DNA from 2 places in the Streptomyces sp. NPDC050703 genome. Region 1 is predicted to be linked to the other one. Evidence: riboswitches for the same ligand, from Rfam matches in the RefSeq annotation. Region 1 holds a riboswitch; the other holds the start of a gene.
What was found. A riboswitch is a leader RNA that binds a small molecule or an ion and turns the genes downstream of it on or off. The one in region 1 is predicted to bind glycine.

Region 1 (8,873 bases):
GCCCACGGCGACCTGTGCGGCGGCGATGGCCTGCGCCGCGTTCCACACGTCGGCGAACCGGTCCGGCGTGACCTGCAGATGCAACTGGATGGAGGTACAAGCCGCTTCGGGGGCGATCGAGGCGGAGGTGCAGGTGAGCCGCTCCACGCCCTCGATGTCGAGGGCGAAGGGCTCGCCGCGCGCGGCCACGATCTGTTCGTTGAGCAGGGCGTAGCGGTCGACGTCGGAGAGGTGGGCCGACGTCAGATCAGCGCTGTTCAAGGTCGGCAGAATACCGATCATGACAATGCCGGCGCCCAGTTCGTTCGCTTTTCTATGAGCGTAGTTGAGACCGGTGCGCAGTTCTTCGGCGAGCTGGTCGAGAACACGGCCGCCGAGCCGGTGCGGGGCAATGTTCACTTCCAGGTTGAACATTCCGAGTTCGGTCTGGAAATCCCGGCTCGCGATGCGCTCCAAAACCTGCGCATTCAACATTCTCGGCAGCCCGTCGGGCCCTGCGAGATTCAGTTCGATCTCCAGTCCCATGAGGTTCTGCGGCCGGTCGAACCGCTCCTCCTCCAGCAGGCGCTCAAGTCCCGTGAGGCACTTCTGGAGCTTGCTGCGGTAGCGGTCCCGATCGGACAGGTCGAACGCGCCCGCCGCGACCTTATCCCCCATCGCCTTGTCCTTCCTCGCGCGGGCAGCCGGGGGCCCGGCCGCTGTGTACGAGGGATGATGCCCCACCGATGTGATCCGTAACGCCCCGCGGGACGCGGCAGGACAGTAGACTCGGCCCCGCCGGGCCACGGCACATTCACGGGGCATGCGGCAGAGTGGAGATTCGCACCTGCGGGCGTGGTCAAAAACACCGATGAGAATCGGCCGACCGCTTCCGCCGAGGAATCGAAGGTCACGGCGTCGTCTCCCTCGCTAAATGGGGAGAAAAACCGCATCATGACGGCCCGATAAGTCCTTGCCGGAAATGTCGATCACCGTTAGATGAAACAACGCCTGAACACCCATCGTATAAACTCCGCATTCGAGGCAGAGTTCTGGCGCCCTGGTCCCCCGGCCCCCGCCCCTCTGACCCGAAGCTGACAGCGCCGTCACGCACCCGCCCCGCTCCACCGTGCCTGTCGAACGAGAGAGGCGACCCACCATGCCGCTGCATGTCCCCCCTGCCCCCGCACCCGCCCTGCGCAGCGTTCTCGCGGCACTCGGTTCCCCCACGGCCGTACGTGAGGCGCGCACCCCTACCCTGCGCGCCGCCCAAGGCCCCCTGAGCCCCGAACTCCCGCTGCCCGTCCACGTCCTGGAGCACCTCGCCCCGGGAGGCACCTCGCCCACGCGTCTCGCCGGCTGGCGCTTCCTGATCCGCGGCGGCGAGCGCGCGCTCGCCGCGGCCGACACGATGCTCACACCGGACGGCTGGGCCTTCTCGCACTTCTTCGAGGGCCCCTACATCGCCTCCACCGAACGGGCCCTGCGGCACGCCGAGGCCATGCCGATGCCCTGCCAGCCGCGGCTGCTCTCCGTTCCCGAGCTGTACATGCTGACGCTGTGGCTGCACCGCGACTGCACGGACGACGGCGCCGAGGGCCCGCTCGCCCCGGCCGACCTCCTCGTGCCGCTCGCGCCCGCACCGCCCGGCATCGCGGCCCACCGCCCGCACCGGGTCGCCGAGTTGCTCCAGGTCCTCACCCTGCGGCTGACCCCCGCGCCGCTGCTGAAGTCACCCGCCTGACGGCGCCACGCCCCTTCCGTCTCCCGTGCCCCGCAGCCGACGGCCGCGGGGCACGACGCTGTTCCCACCCGGGTGGACTAGCCCGGTCGGGCCACCCCGAACCACCCGAAGGGACAGTGGAGTTGGGCTGAACCGTCCGGCCGGGTGACACGTCATTAAGCAGGAGGAACCACTGCCGCAAAATCCCTGCGGATTGACGCCCGGAGGGCAACACTGGGAACGGACCGACTACAACGGGGGGGCGGTCATGAGTACCGCATCGAGCCACAGGACCGACGTCACAGCCATCGAATCGCAGCGAAAGAACCCTTCCATGTGCCAGCACCAACCACCGTGCCCGACAGCCGACTCCGCCGACCGGGAGGCCGCGCTCCTCGCGGCGAGCCACCCGGAGCAGGGCTGGAGCCTGCTGTGCAACGGCGTCCTGCTCTTCGAGGACACCGGTGAGCTGCTGCCGGACGGCCGCATCATCGCCCCGCACCGACCGCTGGGCACCGACCAGATCATGACGGCCGCCTGACCGCCGCCCGCGCAACCGCACGGACGGGCACCTCGCGCGATCCACGTGATCGGCGGAACACCGCGGGGCCGGCCCGGAGATCGCTCTCCGGGCCGGCCCCGACACATGCCCGCGGCGCGCGGGCGCACGCATCAGTGCTCGTACGCGTCCAGCGGCGGGCAGGAGCAGACGAGATTCCGGTCGCCGTACGCCTGGTCGATGCGACGCACCGGCGGCCAGTACTTGTCCGCCGCGGAGACCCCGGCGGGGAAGACGGCCTCCGCACGGCTGTAGCCGTGCTCCCACGCACCGCTCAGGGCGGCGGCGGTGTGCGGGGCGTTGCGCAGCGGGTTGTCGTCGGCGGCCCACTCGCCGGAGCCGACCTTCCCGATCTCCTGGCGGATGGCGATCATCGCTTCGCAGAACCGGTCGATCTCGTCCAGGTCCTCGCTCTCCGTCGGCTCGATCATCAGCGTCCCCGCCACCGGGAACGACATGGTCGGCGCGTGGAAGCCGTAGTCGATGAGCCGCTTGGCGATGTCGTCGACGCTGACGCCGGTCGCCTTGCTGAGCGGCCGCAGGTCGACGATGCACTCGTGCGCGACGAGACCGGCGGGGCCGGTGTAGAGCACCGGGTAGTGCGGCTCAAGGCGCTTGGCGATGTAGTTGGCGGAGAGCACCGCGACCTGGGTGGCGCGCTTGAGGCCCTCGCCGCCCATGAGGCGTACGTACGACCAGGAGATCGGCAGGATTCCGGCGGAGCCCCACGGCGCCGCGGAGATCGGGCCCACGCCGGTCTCGGGGCCCGCGGCCGGCTGCAGCGGGTGGTTCGGCAGGTAGGGCGCGAGGTGCTCGCGGACGCCGACCGGGCCGACGCCGGGGCCGCCGCCGCCGTGCGGGATGCAGAAGGTCTTGTGCAGGTTCAGGTGCGACACGTCGCCGCCGAAGTGGCCCGGCTTGGCGAGGCCCACCAGTGCGTTGAGGTTGGCGCCGTCCACGTACACCTGGCCGCCGGCCTCGTGCACCTCGGCGCAGATGTCGGCGACGTGCTCCTCGAAGACGCCGTGCGTCGAGGGGTAGGTGATCATCAGCACGGCCAGCTCGTCGCGGTGCTTCTCGATCTTGGCGCGCAGGTCCTCGACGTCGATCTCGCCGTCGTCGGCGGTCTTCACGACGACGACCTTCATCCCGGCCATGACGGCGCTCGCCGCGTTCGTGCCGTGCGCGGAGGACGGGATGAGGCAGACGGTGCGCTGCTCGTCGCCGTTGGCCCGGTGGTACCCGCGTACGGCGAGCAGTCCGGCCAGCTCGCCCTGCGACCCGGCGTTGGGCTGCAGGGAGACCTTGTCGTACCCGGTGACCTCGGCGAGCCGCTCCTCCAGCTCACGGATGAGCGTGAGGTAGCCCTGCGCCTGCTGGGCGGGCGCGAAGGGGTGCAGCGAGCCGAACTCGGGCCAGGTGACGGGCTCCATCTCGGTGGTCGCGTTGAGCTTCATGGTGCAGGAGCCCAGCGGGATCATGCCCCGGTCGAGCGCGTAGTCGCGGTCGGCGAGCCTGCGCAGGTAGCGCAGCATCGAGGTCTCGGAGCGGTGCTGGTGGAAGACCGGGTGCGTGAGGTAGGCGTCGCCGCGGAGCAGCCCCTCGGGCAGCGTGTCGGCGGCGGTGGCGTCGAGCGCGTCCACGTCGGCGTCGACACCGAAGGCGCCCCAGACCGCGCTGAGCTGCCGGCGCGTGGTCGTCTCGTCGCAGGACAGCGAGACGTGGTCGGCGTCGACGAGGTGGATGTTCACACCGGCCTCGCGGGCACCGGCGACCAGCTCGGCGGCCTTGCCGGGCGCCCGCACGGTCAGCGTGTCGAAGTAGGCGCCGTGCACGACCTCGTACCCGCCGCCGGTGAGGCCGGCGGCGAGCAGCGTCGCGTACCGGTGGGTGCGGCGCGCGATGGACTTCAGGCCATCGGGCCCGTGGTACACGGCGTACATCCCGGCCATGACGGCGAGCAGCACCTGCGCGGTGCAGATGTTGCTGGTGGCCTTCTCGCGGCGGATGTGCTGCTCACGGGTCTGCAGCGCGAGGCGGTAGGCCTTGTTGCCGTCGGCGTCGACGGAGACGCCCACCAGGCGGCCCGGCAGGCTGCGCGCGAACTTCTCGCGCACCGCCATGTAGCCGGCGTGCGGCCCGCCGAAGCCCATGGGGACGCCGAAGCGCTGGGTCGTGCCGACGGCGATGTCGGCGCCGAGCTCGCCGGGCGAGGTGAGCAGCGTCAGGGCGAGCAGGTCGGCGGCGACGGTGACGACCGCGCCCAGCTCGTGCGCCCGGTCGATCAGCGGCTTGATGTCGCGGACGGCGCCGGACGCGCCCGGGTACTGCACGAGGAGGCCCACGATGCCGCGCTCGGCGACGTCGGCGGGGATGCCGTCGCTCAGGTCGGCGACGACGATCTCGACACCGGTCGGCTCGGCGCGCGTCCGGATGACCGCGATGGTCTGCGGCAGCACGTCGGCGTCGACCACGTACACGCCGTTCTTGACCTTGCCCATGCGCCGCGAGAGGGCCATGGCCTCGGCGGCCGCGGTGCCCTCGTCGAGCAGGGAGGCTCCGGAGGTGGGCAGACCGGTCAGTTCGGCGACCATGGTCTGGAAGTTGAGGAGCGCCTCAAGGCGGCCCTGCGAGATCTCGGGCTGGTACGGCGTGTAGGCGGTGTACCAGGCGGGGTTCTCCATCACGTTCCGCAGGATCACCGGCGGCGTGAACGTCCCGTAGTACCCGAGGCCGATCATGGAGTCCAGGACCTGGTTGCGGTCCGCGAGCGAGCGCAGCTCGGCGAGGACCTCGGCCTCGCTGCGGGCGCCGGGCAGGTCGAGCGCCTCGGCGTTCTTGATCACATCCGGCACCGCGGCGGCCGTGAGCTCGTCAAGGGAGCCGTACCCGACCTGGGCGAGCATCTTGGCCTGTGCCTCGGCGTCGGGCCCTATGTGCCGCTGCTCGAAGGGGATGCCCTGCTCAAGCTCGGCGAGCGGGATATGGGTGGCAGTCATTGCGGAGGCCTCCTGGTCTGCACGACCTACGAGGGGTACCTCGGCGCGGGTACCCGGACGGCCTCCCCCTCTGTCATCTCAACCTGAGAGCTTCACCGGCGACACCCTCGACACACGAGGACGCCGGCCGGCTTTCACCGTCGGTGAGGGAGGATTTCGGACGTGCCCGCCCGACGCCCGCCCTGCTTTCCAGAGTGACCTCGTCCGTGCGGTACGGGTGCCTGAGAGATTCCGGGGAGGATTTGCTCCTTCGGCGCCTCCGGGCCTGTGGTCCGGAGAGCTCTCCCGCACGGGGTCAGCAGCCGCCGCCAGCGTACCAGCGAGGACCATGGCCGATCCCTCGAGTGGCCGCCTGCCGCGAAGTGCTCTTTCGTAGTGAGTACGAACGAACAATGATGAGTTGTCCCCCCGTCCCGGTGTCCCACACGCCGATATCCCGGTGTCCCACACCCCGCGACCAGCTGGAGGGCCCGTGCGAACCGACATCGATCCGCGCAACCTGATCGGCCGCAAGGCGTTCGACCGGAACGGGGCGAAGATCGGCACGATCGACGAGATCTACCTCGACGACGCCACCGGCGCCCCGGAGTGGGCGGCGATACGGACGGGCCTGTTCAGCCGCGACGCCTTCGTCCCCCTCGAACCCAGCGAGCTGGTCGACGACGGCACCCTCCGCATCCCCTTCGACCGCGCCCTGATCAGGGACGCACCCGACTTCGGCGTCGGCCGCCACCTCTCCCCCGCCCAGGAGCTCCAGCTCTACCACCACTACGGCCTGGACACGACGCCGCCGGGCACCCCGCCCCCGGACCGCGACTTCGGTCACGTGGTGGACCAGGACCCGGCCTGACCCGCGTCTCAGCCGTCCCGCTCGCCCCCGCGGCCGTCGCTCTCGTCTCAGCCGTCGCTCTCCTCGCAACCGTCTCTCCCGCCTCTCGGTGCCGGTCGTCACTCACCGCCCACCAGCGGCAGCGGCTCAGCGGGCTCCAGCTTCGGATCGTCCGTCCTGAACGTCCGCACCCGCCCCGGCGCCGACTGCGGCGTCTCGAAGCGCACCGTCACCCGGCCCAGGCCGCTGCCCTGGACCCAGCCGTGCCCGTGGTCGGCGTGCCGCACGTCGTGACCGGCCGCCCAGCGGCGCTCCGCCGGCGCCGCCCGCGCCTCGGCGGGCTCCGTCTCGGGGCCGATGACGGCCTCGCCCGCCCTGGGCTCAGCGGCCTCCCCGACATCTTCGGCTGCGGCCTCGGCGGCCTGCGCGAACAGGTCCTCCTGCGTGTAGTCGGCGAGGCCCGTGACACCGACGCCGAGCAGCCGCACGCCTCCGGTGGTGTCCACGGACTCCAGGAGCCGCGCCGCGGCCTCCCTGACCACTCCAGGGTCGTCGGTGGGCCCGCGGAGCGTCTCGGACCGCGTCAGGGTCGAGAAGTCGAAGCGCCGCACCTTCAGCACGATGGTCCGCCCGGAGTGCCCGGCGGCCCGCAGCCGCTGCACACACCGGTCGGCGAGCCGAGCGACCTCTCCCCTGACCCGCACGCGGTCGTGGATGTCCACGTCGTACGTGTCCTCGACACTGACCGACTTGGTGTCGCGCTCGGCCACCACGGGCCGCTCGTCGTGCGCCAGCGCCATCGCGTACAGCGAGACGCCGTGCGCCTTCCCCAGGAGCCGGACGAGCTCGTCCTCCCCGGCCTCCGCGATCTCCTCGACCGTGGTGATCCCCGCCCGCCGCAGATGGTCGCCCGTGGCGGGCCCCACCCCGGGCAGCGTCCGCACGGACATCGGCCCGAGCAGCGCCCGCTCCGAGCCCGGCGCTATCAGCACGAGACCGTCGGGCTTCGCCTGCTCGGAGGCGATCTTCGCCAGCATCTTGGAGACCGCGAGCCCCACCGACCCCGTCAGCCCGGTGACCGCCTTGATGTCCGCCCGCAGCCGCTCCCCCACGGCCCGCGCCGACGCCTCGTCGTCCGCGACGCCGCCCGCCTCCAGGTCGACGAAGGCCTCGTCCAGGCTGAGCGGCTCCACCAGCGGCGACAGCTCGCGCAGCAGCCCCATGACCTGCTCGCTGATCTCGCGGTAGAGACCGAAGCGCGGCACCAGATAGGCCGCGTTCGGCGCGAGCCTGCGCGCCTGCCCCATCGGCATCGCGGAGTGCACCCCGAACAGCCGCGCCTCGTACGACGCCGTGGCCACCACGCCCCGGGGGCCGAGACCGCCGACCACCACGGCCTTTCCGCGCAGACTGGGCTTCGCGGCCTGCTCCGCGGACGCGTAGAAGGCATCCATGTCCAGATGCAGGATCGTCGGCGCGCTTCTCACGCCTCCGATGCTGCCCTACGCCACTGACAATGCCCTGCCCGGCGCCTCAGACGGCCTTGTTGCGCCGCCTGGCCAGCTCGTCGGCGGGGTTGTGGCCGATGAGCGTCTCCCCGGTGTCGACGCGCTCTCCGTGCAGCTGGGACAGTGCGGCCTCGACGTCCCGCCACACCACGCCCACGGCGATGCCGAAGACGCCCTGGCCGCCCTGGAGCAGCTCGTGGACCTCACCGGGCGACGTGCACTCGTAGACCGTGGCGCCGTCGCTCATCAGCGTCATCCGCTCCAGATCACGGAAGCCGCCGTGCCGCAGGTGCTGCACCGTCGTCCGGATGTTCTGCAGGGACACACCGGTGTCGAGCAGCCGCTTGACGATCTTCAGGACGACGACGTCCCGGAAGCTGTAGAGCCGCTGGGTCCCGGAACCGCCCGCCGCCCGCACACTGGGCTCGACCAGACCGGTCCTTGCCCAGTAGTCCAGCTGGCGGTACGTGATGCCCGCCGCCGCGCAGGCCGTCGGCCCCCGGTAACCGATCTGCTCGGAATTCTCTGACGTAGCGTCCCCGCTCCCCTGGACCGCCATCGGTCGTTTCGGAGAGTGATCGGCCGCGCTGCCGTAAAACGGGTAGGGGCCGCCCACCGCCGTACCGTCGCCGCTGCTTCTCACGCCGACCTCCGTCCTTGACCTGCCTTCTCGAAGGTAGGCAGTCACCAGGGGCTCGTCAACGATCGCCACACTCGCCACGCCGAGTGATAATCACCCTGAGAGTGGTTTCGCGTACCTCGCCACGGGGAAAGGCTGCTCGAATGGCCCGAAGTCGGCCTCCCGAAGCGGCTCACTGGCTGTTGGTGCCGAAGTCCTCGGGAGAGATCTGGTCGAGGAACTCGCGGAACTTCTCCACCTCGTCCTCCTGCTCGTCCGGGATCGCGATCCCGGCGTCGTCGAGGACCCCGTCACTGCCGTAGATCGGCGTGCCCGTGCGCAGTGCCAGCGCTATGGCGTCGGACGGCCTCGCGCTCACCTCCACGCCGCTGGCGAAGACCAGCTCGGCGTAGAAGACCCCTTCTCGCAGGTCCGTGATGCGCACTTCGGAGAGCTCTTGGCCCACCGCTTCCAGCACGTCCTTGAAAAGGTCGTGGGTCAGCGGCCGTGCGGGTGCCATGCCCTGCTGTGCGAAGGCGATGGCGGTCGCCTCACCTGGTCCGATCCAGATGGGAAGGTACCGGTCGCCTCCCACTTCACGCAGGAGCACGATCGGCTGGTTGGAGGGCATTTCGACCCGGACACCTACGACGTCGA
Region 2 (8,873 bases), on a different contig from region 1:
GGGAGCGAGACACCGCCGAGGGCGGTGGTCATCGCGGCGCGGTCCCAGATGGTGCCGCGGCGGAGTGCGGAGACGACGCCGGTGGCGACACCGCCCGCGAGCCAGAGCACACAGGCTCCGGCGGCGAGGGCGCCGGTGACGGGCAGCGCGTCCTTGAGGGTCTCCCAGACGGGGGCCTCGGTACGGAAGGAGTAGCCGAAGCAGGGCGCCGGGCAGTGCGTGACGTCGCTGCCGTTGGCGTAGTCGCGCCCCATCGGGATGCCCTTGACGAAGTCCCAGAACTGGACGAGCAGCGGGTCGCTGAGACCCAGTTTGGTCCGGATGCCCTCGATCTGCTCGGCTCCGGTGGCCTTGCCGGCGAAGAGGACGGCGATGTCCTGTCCCGCCCACTTGGGCAGCATGAAGAAGACGGTGAAGGTCGCGAGCAGTACGACCAGCACCATGATGATTACGGCGATCAGGCGCCGGATGAGATAAGCAAGCACTGTGCGCGGCCCGGCGGTGGCCGGAACCCCCTTGTGAGGGGTCCCGGCCACCGCCCGGGGCCATCACCTGCCCTTCGGACTGGCGGGATTCGGCGGCGGTGTTCGTTCAACTACGGGTACTGCCAACTACGGGTACTGCGGGGTCCTACTTCACGACGCCGAGGGAGACGTAGTCGTAACGGCCGTTGTAGCCGTCGGACATGTAGGCGTTGGTCAGCCGCGGTCCGCGCCAGGTGATGTTCTTCTCGTAGAGGAAGGGCATCCAGTCGGCGTTGTCGAGGATCTTCTTGTCGAGCTCCTTGTAGATCTCGCCCGCCTTGACCGGGTCGGTCTCCGCGATCGCCTTGTCGAAGAGGCCGTCGACCTTCTTGTCCTTGATCTGCGACTCGTTGTAGTTGCCGGTCGGGTTCAGGAAGCGGCTGTCGAACAGCGGCTGCGCGTAGCCCTGGCCGGACGGGAAGTCCGGGCCCCAGCCGCTCATCGTCATGCCGTAGCCGCGCTTCTTCACGACGGAGGGCGAGCCGGTGATGCTGGAGGTGTCGGCGCCGTCGAGGGCGTCGACCTCGACGTTGATGCCGGCCTTCTTCAGCTGCGCCTGGAGGGCCTCGGCGGCGTCGACCTCACCCGGGTTGTTGTTGCGGGCGGTCAGCTTGGTGGAGAAGCCGTTCGGCTTGCCGCACTGCTTCAGCTCGTCCTTGGCCTTGGCGATGTCCGGCTTGCCCTTGCGCTCCAGGACGCCGTACGGGTCGTAGTCGCTGTAGCCCGGGATCGCCTTCGGGAAGGTGCTGTTGGCGATGTCGCCGGCCGCGACCTTGCCGCCGCGGGTCTGCTGGAGGCTCGCGAAGTCGGTGGCGTAGAAGACGGCCTTGCGGCAGTGGACGTCGTCGAAGGGCTTCGCCGTGTGGATCAGGGCGACGTAGCGCACGAAGGACGTGTGCATGTTGTCGACGCTGTCACGGTGGTCCGACACGGCGGTGACGCGGCCGGACTGGGTCATGCCCGTGCCGTTGAGGTCGAGGTCGTAGTCGCCCTCCATCAGCTTCTTGTCGTTCTCCTCCAGGTTGGCGGAGATCGTCACGTCGATCTTGTCGGGCAGCGCCGCGCGGACCGGGTCCGAGGACTTCTTCCACTTGTCGTTGCGGACGAGGACGATCTTCTTGCCGGCCTTGTACGTCTGGAACTTGTACGGGCCCGCGGAGAACGGCCGCTGGGTGTACTTCGCCTTGGTGTCCTTCTCCTTCTTCACCGGGGAACCGGTGGGCATGGCGAGGAACTGCTCGAAGTCACCGTTGCGCTTGGGCAGCTTGAAGACGATGGTCTGGTCGTCGGGCGTCTCGATCGCGGCCAGACCCTCCTTCGAGGTGTCCTTGTACGGGCCCTTGTACTTGCCCTTGGGGTCGAGCGTCTGCTTGATGTAGCCCGGGCCGCCGGTGATGGTGTCCGTCGCCCAGATGCGCTCGATGCCGTACTTGACGTCCTTGGAGGTCAGCTTCGAGCCGTCCTCCCACGTCAGACCATCACGCAGCTTGTACGTGTAGGTCTTGCCGTCGTCCGAGATCTTCGCCGTGGAGGTGGCGAGGTCCGGGACCAGCTTGGTGCCCGCCTTGCCCGGCTTGGTGTCGTACGTGACGAGCTGACGCGTGTAGAAGCGCATGAAGTCCCACGTCATGCCGTAGTACGCGCGCTGGGGGTCGGCCGAGTCGAGGTCCTGCTTGCCGACCATCCTCAGCGTGCCCCCCTTCTTCGTCGAGGGGTTGGCGACCTTGTTCAGCGCGGCGTTGTAGCCGGCACCCTTCGAGTCACCGTCTCCGTCACCGTCACCGCCGCCGCACGCCGTGGTGGTCACCAGCGCCGCGACCACGAGGGCCGCACCAGCGGTGAGCCGTCGTTTCGAGGAAACTGTGGGCATTTTCTCGTAACCTCCGAGATTCGCGGTCCCTGGCCATGTGCTGCCTGAGAACCATGGGTAGAGCCACCTGACATGCGGCAGGGGCAAGTCAGTCGGGGACTTCTAACGCGTCCCCTTCGGGTCGAGCGCGTCCCGCAGCCCGTCGCCGAAGAGGTTGAAGGCCAGCACGGTGATGAAGATCGTCACGCCGGGGAAGACCATGAACATCGGGTCGTGCTCATACGTTTCGAGCGCGTCGCGCAGCATGCCGCCCCAGGAGGCCGTCGGCGGCTTCACACCGGCACCGAGGAAGCTCAGGGCCGCCTCCGTGAGGATGTTGGTCGGGATCATCAGCGTCGCGTAGACGGTGATCGGCGCGACCAGGTTGGGCAGCAGTTCGCGGAAGAGGATGTGGCGCTTGCCGCCGCCGAGGCTGCGGGCCGCCTCGACGTACTCGCGCTCACGGAGCGAGAGGGTCTGCCCTCTGACGATGCGTCCGACGTACGGCCAGCCGAAGAAGCCGATGACCAGGACGAGGATCGCGACGCGCACGCTCGTGCCGGTCAGGCCGAGCAGGTCGTCGGGGAGCACGGAGACCAGGGAGATGATGAAGAGGAGCTGCGGGAAGGAGAGCAGCACGTCCATCACGCGGCTGATGAGGGCGTCGACCCAGCCGCCGAAGTAGCCGGCGATGATGCCGAAGAGGGTGCCGAGCGCCACGGCGACGATGGCCGCGAGGAACGCCACGAGGAGTGAGATCCGGGCGCCGTAGACGATGCGGCTGAAGACGTCGCGGCCCTTGTTGGGCTCTACGCCGAAGAGGAAGTCGCTGCTCACACCGCCGAGCGCGCCCTTGGGCAGGTTGGTCAGCTCGTCGAGCTTGTCCTGGTGGAAGTCGTTGGGCGGGTGCCCCAGCAGGCCCACGATCAGGGGCGCGAAGACAGCGACCAAGACCAGGAAAACCACGGTGATGCCGCCCGCGAGGGCGACCTTGTCCCGCTTCAGGCGGTTCCAGGCGATCTGCTTGAGGGACCGACCCTCGACCTTCTTCACCCCTGCATCAACTGCGGGAGCGACGTCCTCGGTCGGGTCCGCGTCCGCAGGTGTGTCATGCAATGGTGCCGTCATCGTGGCAGGGACCCCTCTCAACCGGCGGTGGCCGGCCCGCACTTGCCGCTGTAGCGACGTGATCAGTCCGTCGTACACAGGGGCGAAGGCCCCTGGAGCGGGAGTCTTCATCCACGTCGCGATCTGTTACCAGTCTTGAAGGTGAATGGATGCGCAACCGTGATGCTGTTCGAGGTGTTCCGTTATGCGGACGCGTGTGAACGGGGTGCGAACACGGGGCAGTTGGGTCTCAATGCGCCACGGGAGGCCATAGGGCCCCTGTCGCACCAGAACGGACATCGTCTCCGTTCGTGCAGTTCAGTAACGGTCAGTACTGCGCCGGGTAGCCGTAACCGCCCGCCGGAGCCGGTGCGGCCTGGGCCTCGCGGTCGTAGAACGGACGGGTGTTGGCCCGTAGCCACATCGCCACCGGGTCGTAGTCGTCGGACATCGCGACGGTCGAGACGGGGAGTCCGTCGGGGACCGCGGCGATGGACTGCTGCATCATCGCGCGCACCGCGTCGACCGACGGCGGCGACGTGTCGTACACGTCGAGGCCGATGGCCAGATACGGCGCCCCGAGAGCCGGCTGCACCCACGCGCGGCGCAGCGAGCGCACGGCGGACGTGCGGTGCGCGTTCTGCGTCAGCAGGGCGTAGAACTGCGGAATCTCGATGGCCGGCTCGGTCAGCCTGAGCGGGCCCGCGGGCAGCAGGTCGAGGCCGCACGCGATGCGGCGCAGGTCGAGCCACGGGATGCCGACGCCGCCGCCGGGCGCGTGCGGGTTGAGCCAGAGGCCGTAGAGGTCGGGGTAGAGGGTGCGGGCGACGTCGATGCCGCGCACCACCTCGTGGCTGCGGTTCCAGCCACTGGCCGACAGCTCCTGGGCGGAGGTCACGCACGGTGCGTAGCCGAGGCCGTCGACCTCCATGTTCCCGTACTGGGCGTCGGGCGAGCCCGCCTGGCCGTGCCAGAGCAGCATCCACACCTGGTCGGCGGAGAGTGCGTGCAGCAGTGCCTCGTACGCGTCGTAGCGCCCCGGCGTCACCTGGCGCAGCAGCTGCTCGATCTGTCCCCAAGGCCGCGACTCCGCCCGGCCAGGGGAGGCCCCGTCGCCCGCGGCCGTGCCCGACGCACTCACCCGTAACCGCCCCTTCACGACGAACTCGATGGACCCGAATGCAACCAGCTTAAGCGTCGATCCCGGCGTGGACTTGACGTACGCGGCCCCCGGCCCGGCGCGTACTGCTATGCGTTCAGCCCACCCGGAGGTAGAACGGCCGCACCTTGGCGCGCAGCCAGTCGCCGACCGGGTCCTGCGCCACGTCGAGCAGGACGAGGTTGACCGGCCAGGCCACCGGGACCTGCCCGAGGGCGCGGCCGAGTGCCTGCATCGGGAGGTCGCGGGCGCCGCCCTCCCAGGTGGTCAGCTCGACGCCGACGAAGAGGGTGGGGTCGTCGGTCTCGACGGCGGCCAGGCAGCGGCGGGCGGTGAACACGACCCCCGTCGCCTCGAACTCGCGGGCCGCGGCGGCCAGGAAGTCCACGGGGTCCTCCTGCCAGTCCGGCTCGTAAAGACGCACCCGGCCGCCGCTGGTGGGCCCGTCGAGCGGGGTGCGGCCGGCCCGGCACAGCTCGGCGACGGCCGGGGGCGGCAGGGGTACGCCGACGGTGCCGTCCGGGTTCAGCGCGATGCCGAGCTGCGGCGGGAGGCCGCGCGCGAACTCCACCGCGGGCGCCACCGTGCACCCCATGCGGTCGGCCGCGTCGCCCAGGGCCTGGCGGAACTGCTGCTCGGAGGTGAAGACGGGGACGTACGCCTGGCCGTCGATCTCCAGGGTGGGCAGGTCGAGGATGCCGCTCTCGGGGCCGCCGCCGTTCGGCAGCGGTACCCAGACCCGGCTGCGGCCGAGCACCTCGACGACGCGGCCGCCCGCCCCTGGGACGCCGAGGGAGGCCGCGAGGACCTCCTCCAGTTCGTTGCCCGGCCATCCGACGTACGGATGGGCGTGTGCCTGCGCCGGAAATTCCATCAGTCCAACCCCTGCTCGCGACCGCTCTGCCTGCGGCTGGCACCCTAGCGCCGCCCGCGCTCAGCGGTCGAAGGCGATCCCCCGCAGCACCCGCGCCGCCGCCCGGTCGAGGAGCACCGCGGAGCCGCAGCCGCGCGGCAGCTCGCCCCGCTCGGCGTCGCCGACCAGGCGGCCGATCGTCCTGCGGTGGCGTGCGAAGGCGTACCGCGAGACGCCGCGTCCCCGCTCGCGCTGGCCTTCGAGCGCGGTGTCCGCGGGTACGTCCAGGAGGAGCAGGTGCAGCGTGCTGCCGCGCCGCGCCGCCTCGCGGGCCAGCCAGCGGCGCACCCAGGTCTGGGTGCCGCAGTCGTGCACGACGACGCTCGCCCCCGAGCGCAGGGTGCGCCGCAGTCCCGCGTAGTGCGCGAGGCGGACGAGGGGGCGGTACACCGCGTACGGCAGGTGGCGCGGCATGCGCGCGGCCCAGCGGTCGCGGGTGTCCTGGGAGTCGACGCGGGGGCCCGTGACGGCCTGCCGCATCAGCGTCGACTTCCCGCCGCCGGGCAGCCCGGAGACGACGACCAGGTCGCCCTCGCCGAAGGTGAGGCGGTGCGGGCTGTGGCCCGCCCGCTGCCTGAGGTCCCTGACGACGGCCACCGGAAGCAGCGGTTCGCAGCTCTCCCTTGGCGGGGCGGCGGCCTGCCCGGGCAGTGCCACCCCCGTGGTCGTGGCGTAGCCACTGATCCTGCTGCGCACCGTGATCGGCCTCCCCGTAGCTGTCACGTACTGCTTTCCCACGCAAGTGTAAAGAGAAGGTAATGCCGCACAAGAGGACCGAGATCCGCGGCGCATCGTGACGGAGCCGCACCGGGCCACGGGTCCCCCTCGCGGGAGCCGCGTGCAATGATGTGCCCGCCAACTCCATACCGGCCGTTTGAATCCGCGCGGGAGAGTTCCCAGCACCCGTCGTACGACGTAGCGCGTACGACGCCCTGGGGCGCCGAAGGAGCAAGTTCCTCCCTTGAATCTCTCAGGCCCCGTACCGCGCGGGCGAGGCACATCTGAAAAGCGGACCGTCTCCACGGTCCCACCCAAGGTGCAAGCCGGGAGTCCCGAAATCGGGCACGCTCGCGGCGAACCTCTCAGGTTCCGATGACAGATGGGGAGGATCGACCTCGCCCGTCATGCCCTGGGAGTTCCCTTCATGAGCACTGCCCCCCGTCTCACTGCTCTCGATGCCGTGCATCGAGCGCTCGGCGCGACCATGACCGACTTCGCGGGCTGGGACATGCCGCTGCGGTACGCCAGCGAGCGCGACGAGCACAACGCCGTGCGCACCAAGGCCGGCCTCTTCGACCTCTCCCACATGGGCGAGATCACGGTCACGGGCCCCGAGGCCGTCGACTTCCTGAACTTCGCGCTGGTCGGCAACATCGGCTCCGTCGGTGCCGGCCGCGCCCGCTACACGATGATCGTCGACGAGGACGGCGGCATCCTGGACGACCTGATCGTCTACCGCCTCGGCGAGGCCGAGGCCCCCGAGTACATGGTCGTCGCCAACGCCTCCAACGCGCTGACCGTCCTCGACGCGCTGACCGCCCGGGTCGCCGGTTTCGACGCGGAGGTCCGCGACGACCGCGACGCGTACGCGCTGCTCGCCGTCCAGGGCCCCGAGTCCCCCGGCATCCTGAAGTCCCTCACGGACGCCGACCTGGACGGCCTGAAGTACTACGCGGGCCTGCCGGGCACCGTCGCGGGCGTGCCCGCGCTGATCGCCCGCACGGGCTACACCGGCGAGGACGGCTTCGAGCTGTTCGTCGCCCCCGGTGACGCGGAGAAGCTGTGGGGCGCGCTGACGGAGGCGGGCACCCCCGTCGGCATGGTGCCCGCGGGCCTCTCCTGCCGCGACACCCTGCGCCTGGAGGCGGGCATGCCGCTGTACGGGCACGAGCTGACCGCCGGTCTCACGCCGTTCGACGCGGGTCTCGGCCGGGTCGTGAAGTTCGAGAAGACCTCGCAGGCGGACACCTTCGTGGGCCGTGCCGCCCTCGTGGCCGCCGCGGAGCGCGCCGAGACCGCCCCGCCGCGCAAGCTGGTCGGCCTGGTCGCCGAGGGCCGCAGGGTGCCGCGCGCCGGCTTCCCCGTGGTGGCCGACGGCAAGGTCATCGGCGAGGTCACCTCCGGCGCCCCGTCGCCGACGCTGGGCAAGCCGATCGCCATGGCGTACGTCGACGCCGAGCACGCCGCCCCCGGCACGGCGGGCGTGGGCGTGGACATCCGCGGCACCCACGAGCCGTACGAGGTCGTGGCGCTGCCGTTCTACAAGCGCCAGAAGTGACCCTCGGTGCGGGGGCCGCGGGCGCCGCGGCGCCAGGAGTGACCCCCCGCACACCGTCCCCGTTCCACAGCACCCACCCGCGTACAGGAGAATTCAGGACATGAGCAACCCCCAGCAGCTGCGTTACAGCAAGGAGCACGAGTGGCTCTCGGCCGCCGAGGAGGGCGTGTCGACCATCGGCATCACGGAGCACGCGGCGAACGCGCTCGGTGACGTCGTCTTCGTGCAGCTTCCTGAGGTCGGTGACACGGTGACCGCGGGTGAGACCTGCGGCGAGCTGGAGTCGACCAAGTCGGTCAGCGACCTCTACTCCCCGGTCAACGGCGAGGTCGTCGCCGCCAACCAGGACGTCGTCGACGACCCGTCGCTGGTGAATTCCGCCCCCTTCGAGGGCGGATGGCTGTTCAAGGTGCGCATCACGGACGAGCCGGACGATCTGCTCTCCGCCGATGAGTACACCGCTTTCGCCGCCGGCTGACCCATACCGTTAGGGACTGTGTGATGTCGCTTCTGAACACCCCTCTCCACGAGCTGGACCCGGACGTCGCCGCCGCCGTCGACGCCGAGCTCCACCGCCAGCAGTCGACCCTGGAAATGATCGCCTCGGAGAACTTCGCTCCGGTCGCCGTCATGGAGGCCCAGGGCACCGTCCTCACGAACAAGTACGCCGAGGGCTACCCCGGCCGCCGCTACTACGGCGGCTGCGAGCACGTCGACGTCACCGAGCAGATCGCGATCGACCGGATCAAGGACCTGTTCGGCGCCGAGTACGCGAACGTGCAGCCGCACTCCGGCGCCTCCGCGAACCAGGCCGCCCTCTTCGCGATCGCCCAGCCCGGCGACACGATCCTCGGCCTGGACCTGGCGCACGGCGGCCACCTCACCCACGGCATGCGCCTGAACTTCTCCGGCAAGCAGTTCAACGTGGTCGCGTACCACGTGGACGAGGCCGGCCTGGTCGACATGGCCGAGGTCGAGCGCCTGGCCAAGGAGAACAGCCCGAAGGTGATCATCGCGGGCTGGTCCGCCTACCCGCGCCACCT

Region 2: linked by a shared signal. The riboswitch ahead of gcvT (glycine cleavage system aminomethyltransferase GcvT) and the one ahead of gcvP (aminomethyl-transferring glycine dehydrogenase) in region 1 are both predicted to bind glycine.

Annotation. Positions count from the first base shown of each region.
Region 1 is NZ_JBFAHX010000021.1:129,214-138,086, forward strand. It holds gene AB0I16_RS20745 (glutamate--cysteine ligase) at 1-657, opposite strand, end outside; gene AB0I16_RS20750 (hypothetical protein) at 1,139-1,723, shown strand; gene AB0I16_RS20755 (DUF5999 family protein) at 2,037-2,243, shown strand; gene gcvP (aminomethyl-transferring glycine dehydrogenase) at 2,375-5,260, opposite strand; glycine riboswitch at 5,460-5,558, opposite strand; gene AB0I16_RS20765 (PRC-barrel domain-containing protein) at 5,733-6,110, shown strand; gene AB0I16_RS20770 (DNA polymerase IV) at 6,209-7,576, opposite strand; gene AB0I16_RS20775 (MerR family transcriptional regulator) at 7,623-8,240, opposite strand; gene AB0I16_RS20780 (bifunctional nuclease family protein) at 8,410-8,873, opposite strand, start outside.
Region 2 is NZ_JBFAHX010000035.1:68,864-77,736, forward strand. It holds gene AB0I16_RS27410 (ABC transporter permease) at 1-485, opposite strand, end outside; gene AB0I16_RS27415 (ABC transporter substrate-binding protein) at 631-2,394, opposite strand; gene AB0I16_RS27420 (ABC transporter permease) at 2,497-3,501, opposite strand; gene AB0I16_RS27425 (enhanced serine sensitivity protein SseB C-terminal domain-containing protein) at 3,809-4,549, opposite strand; gene AB0I16_RS27430 (enhanced serine sensitivity protein SseB) at 4,737-5,513, opposite strand; gene AB0I16_RS27435 (AAA family ATPase) at 5,574-6,254, opposite strand; glycine riboswitch at 6,428-6,547, shown strand; gene gcvT (glycine cleavage system aminomethyltransferase GcvT) at 6,697-7,830, shown strand; gene gcvH (glycine cleavage system protein GcvH) at 7,931-8,308, shown strand; gene glyA (serine hydroxymethyltransferase) at 8,332-8,873, shown strand, end outside.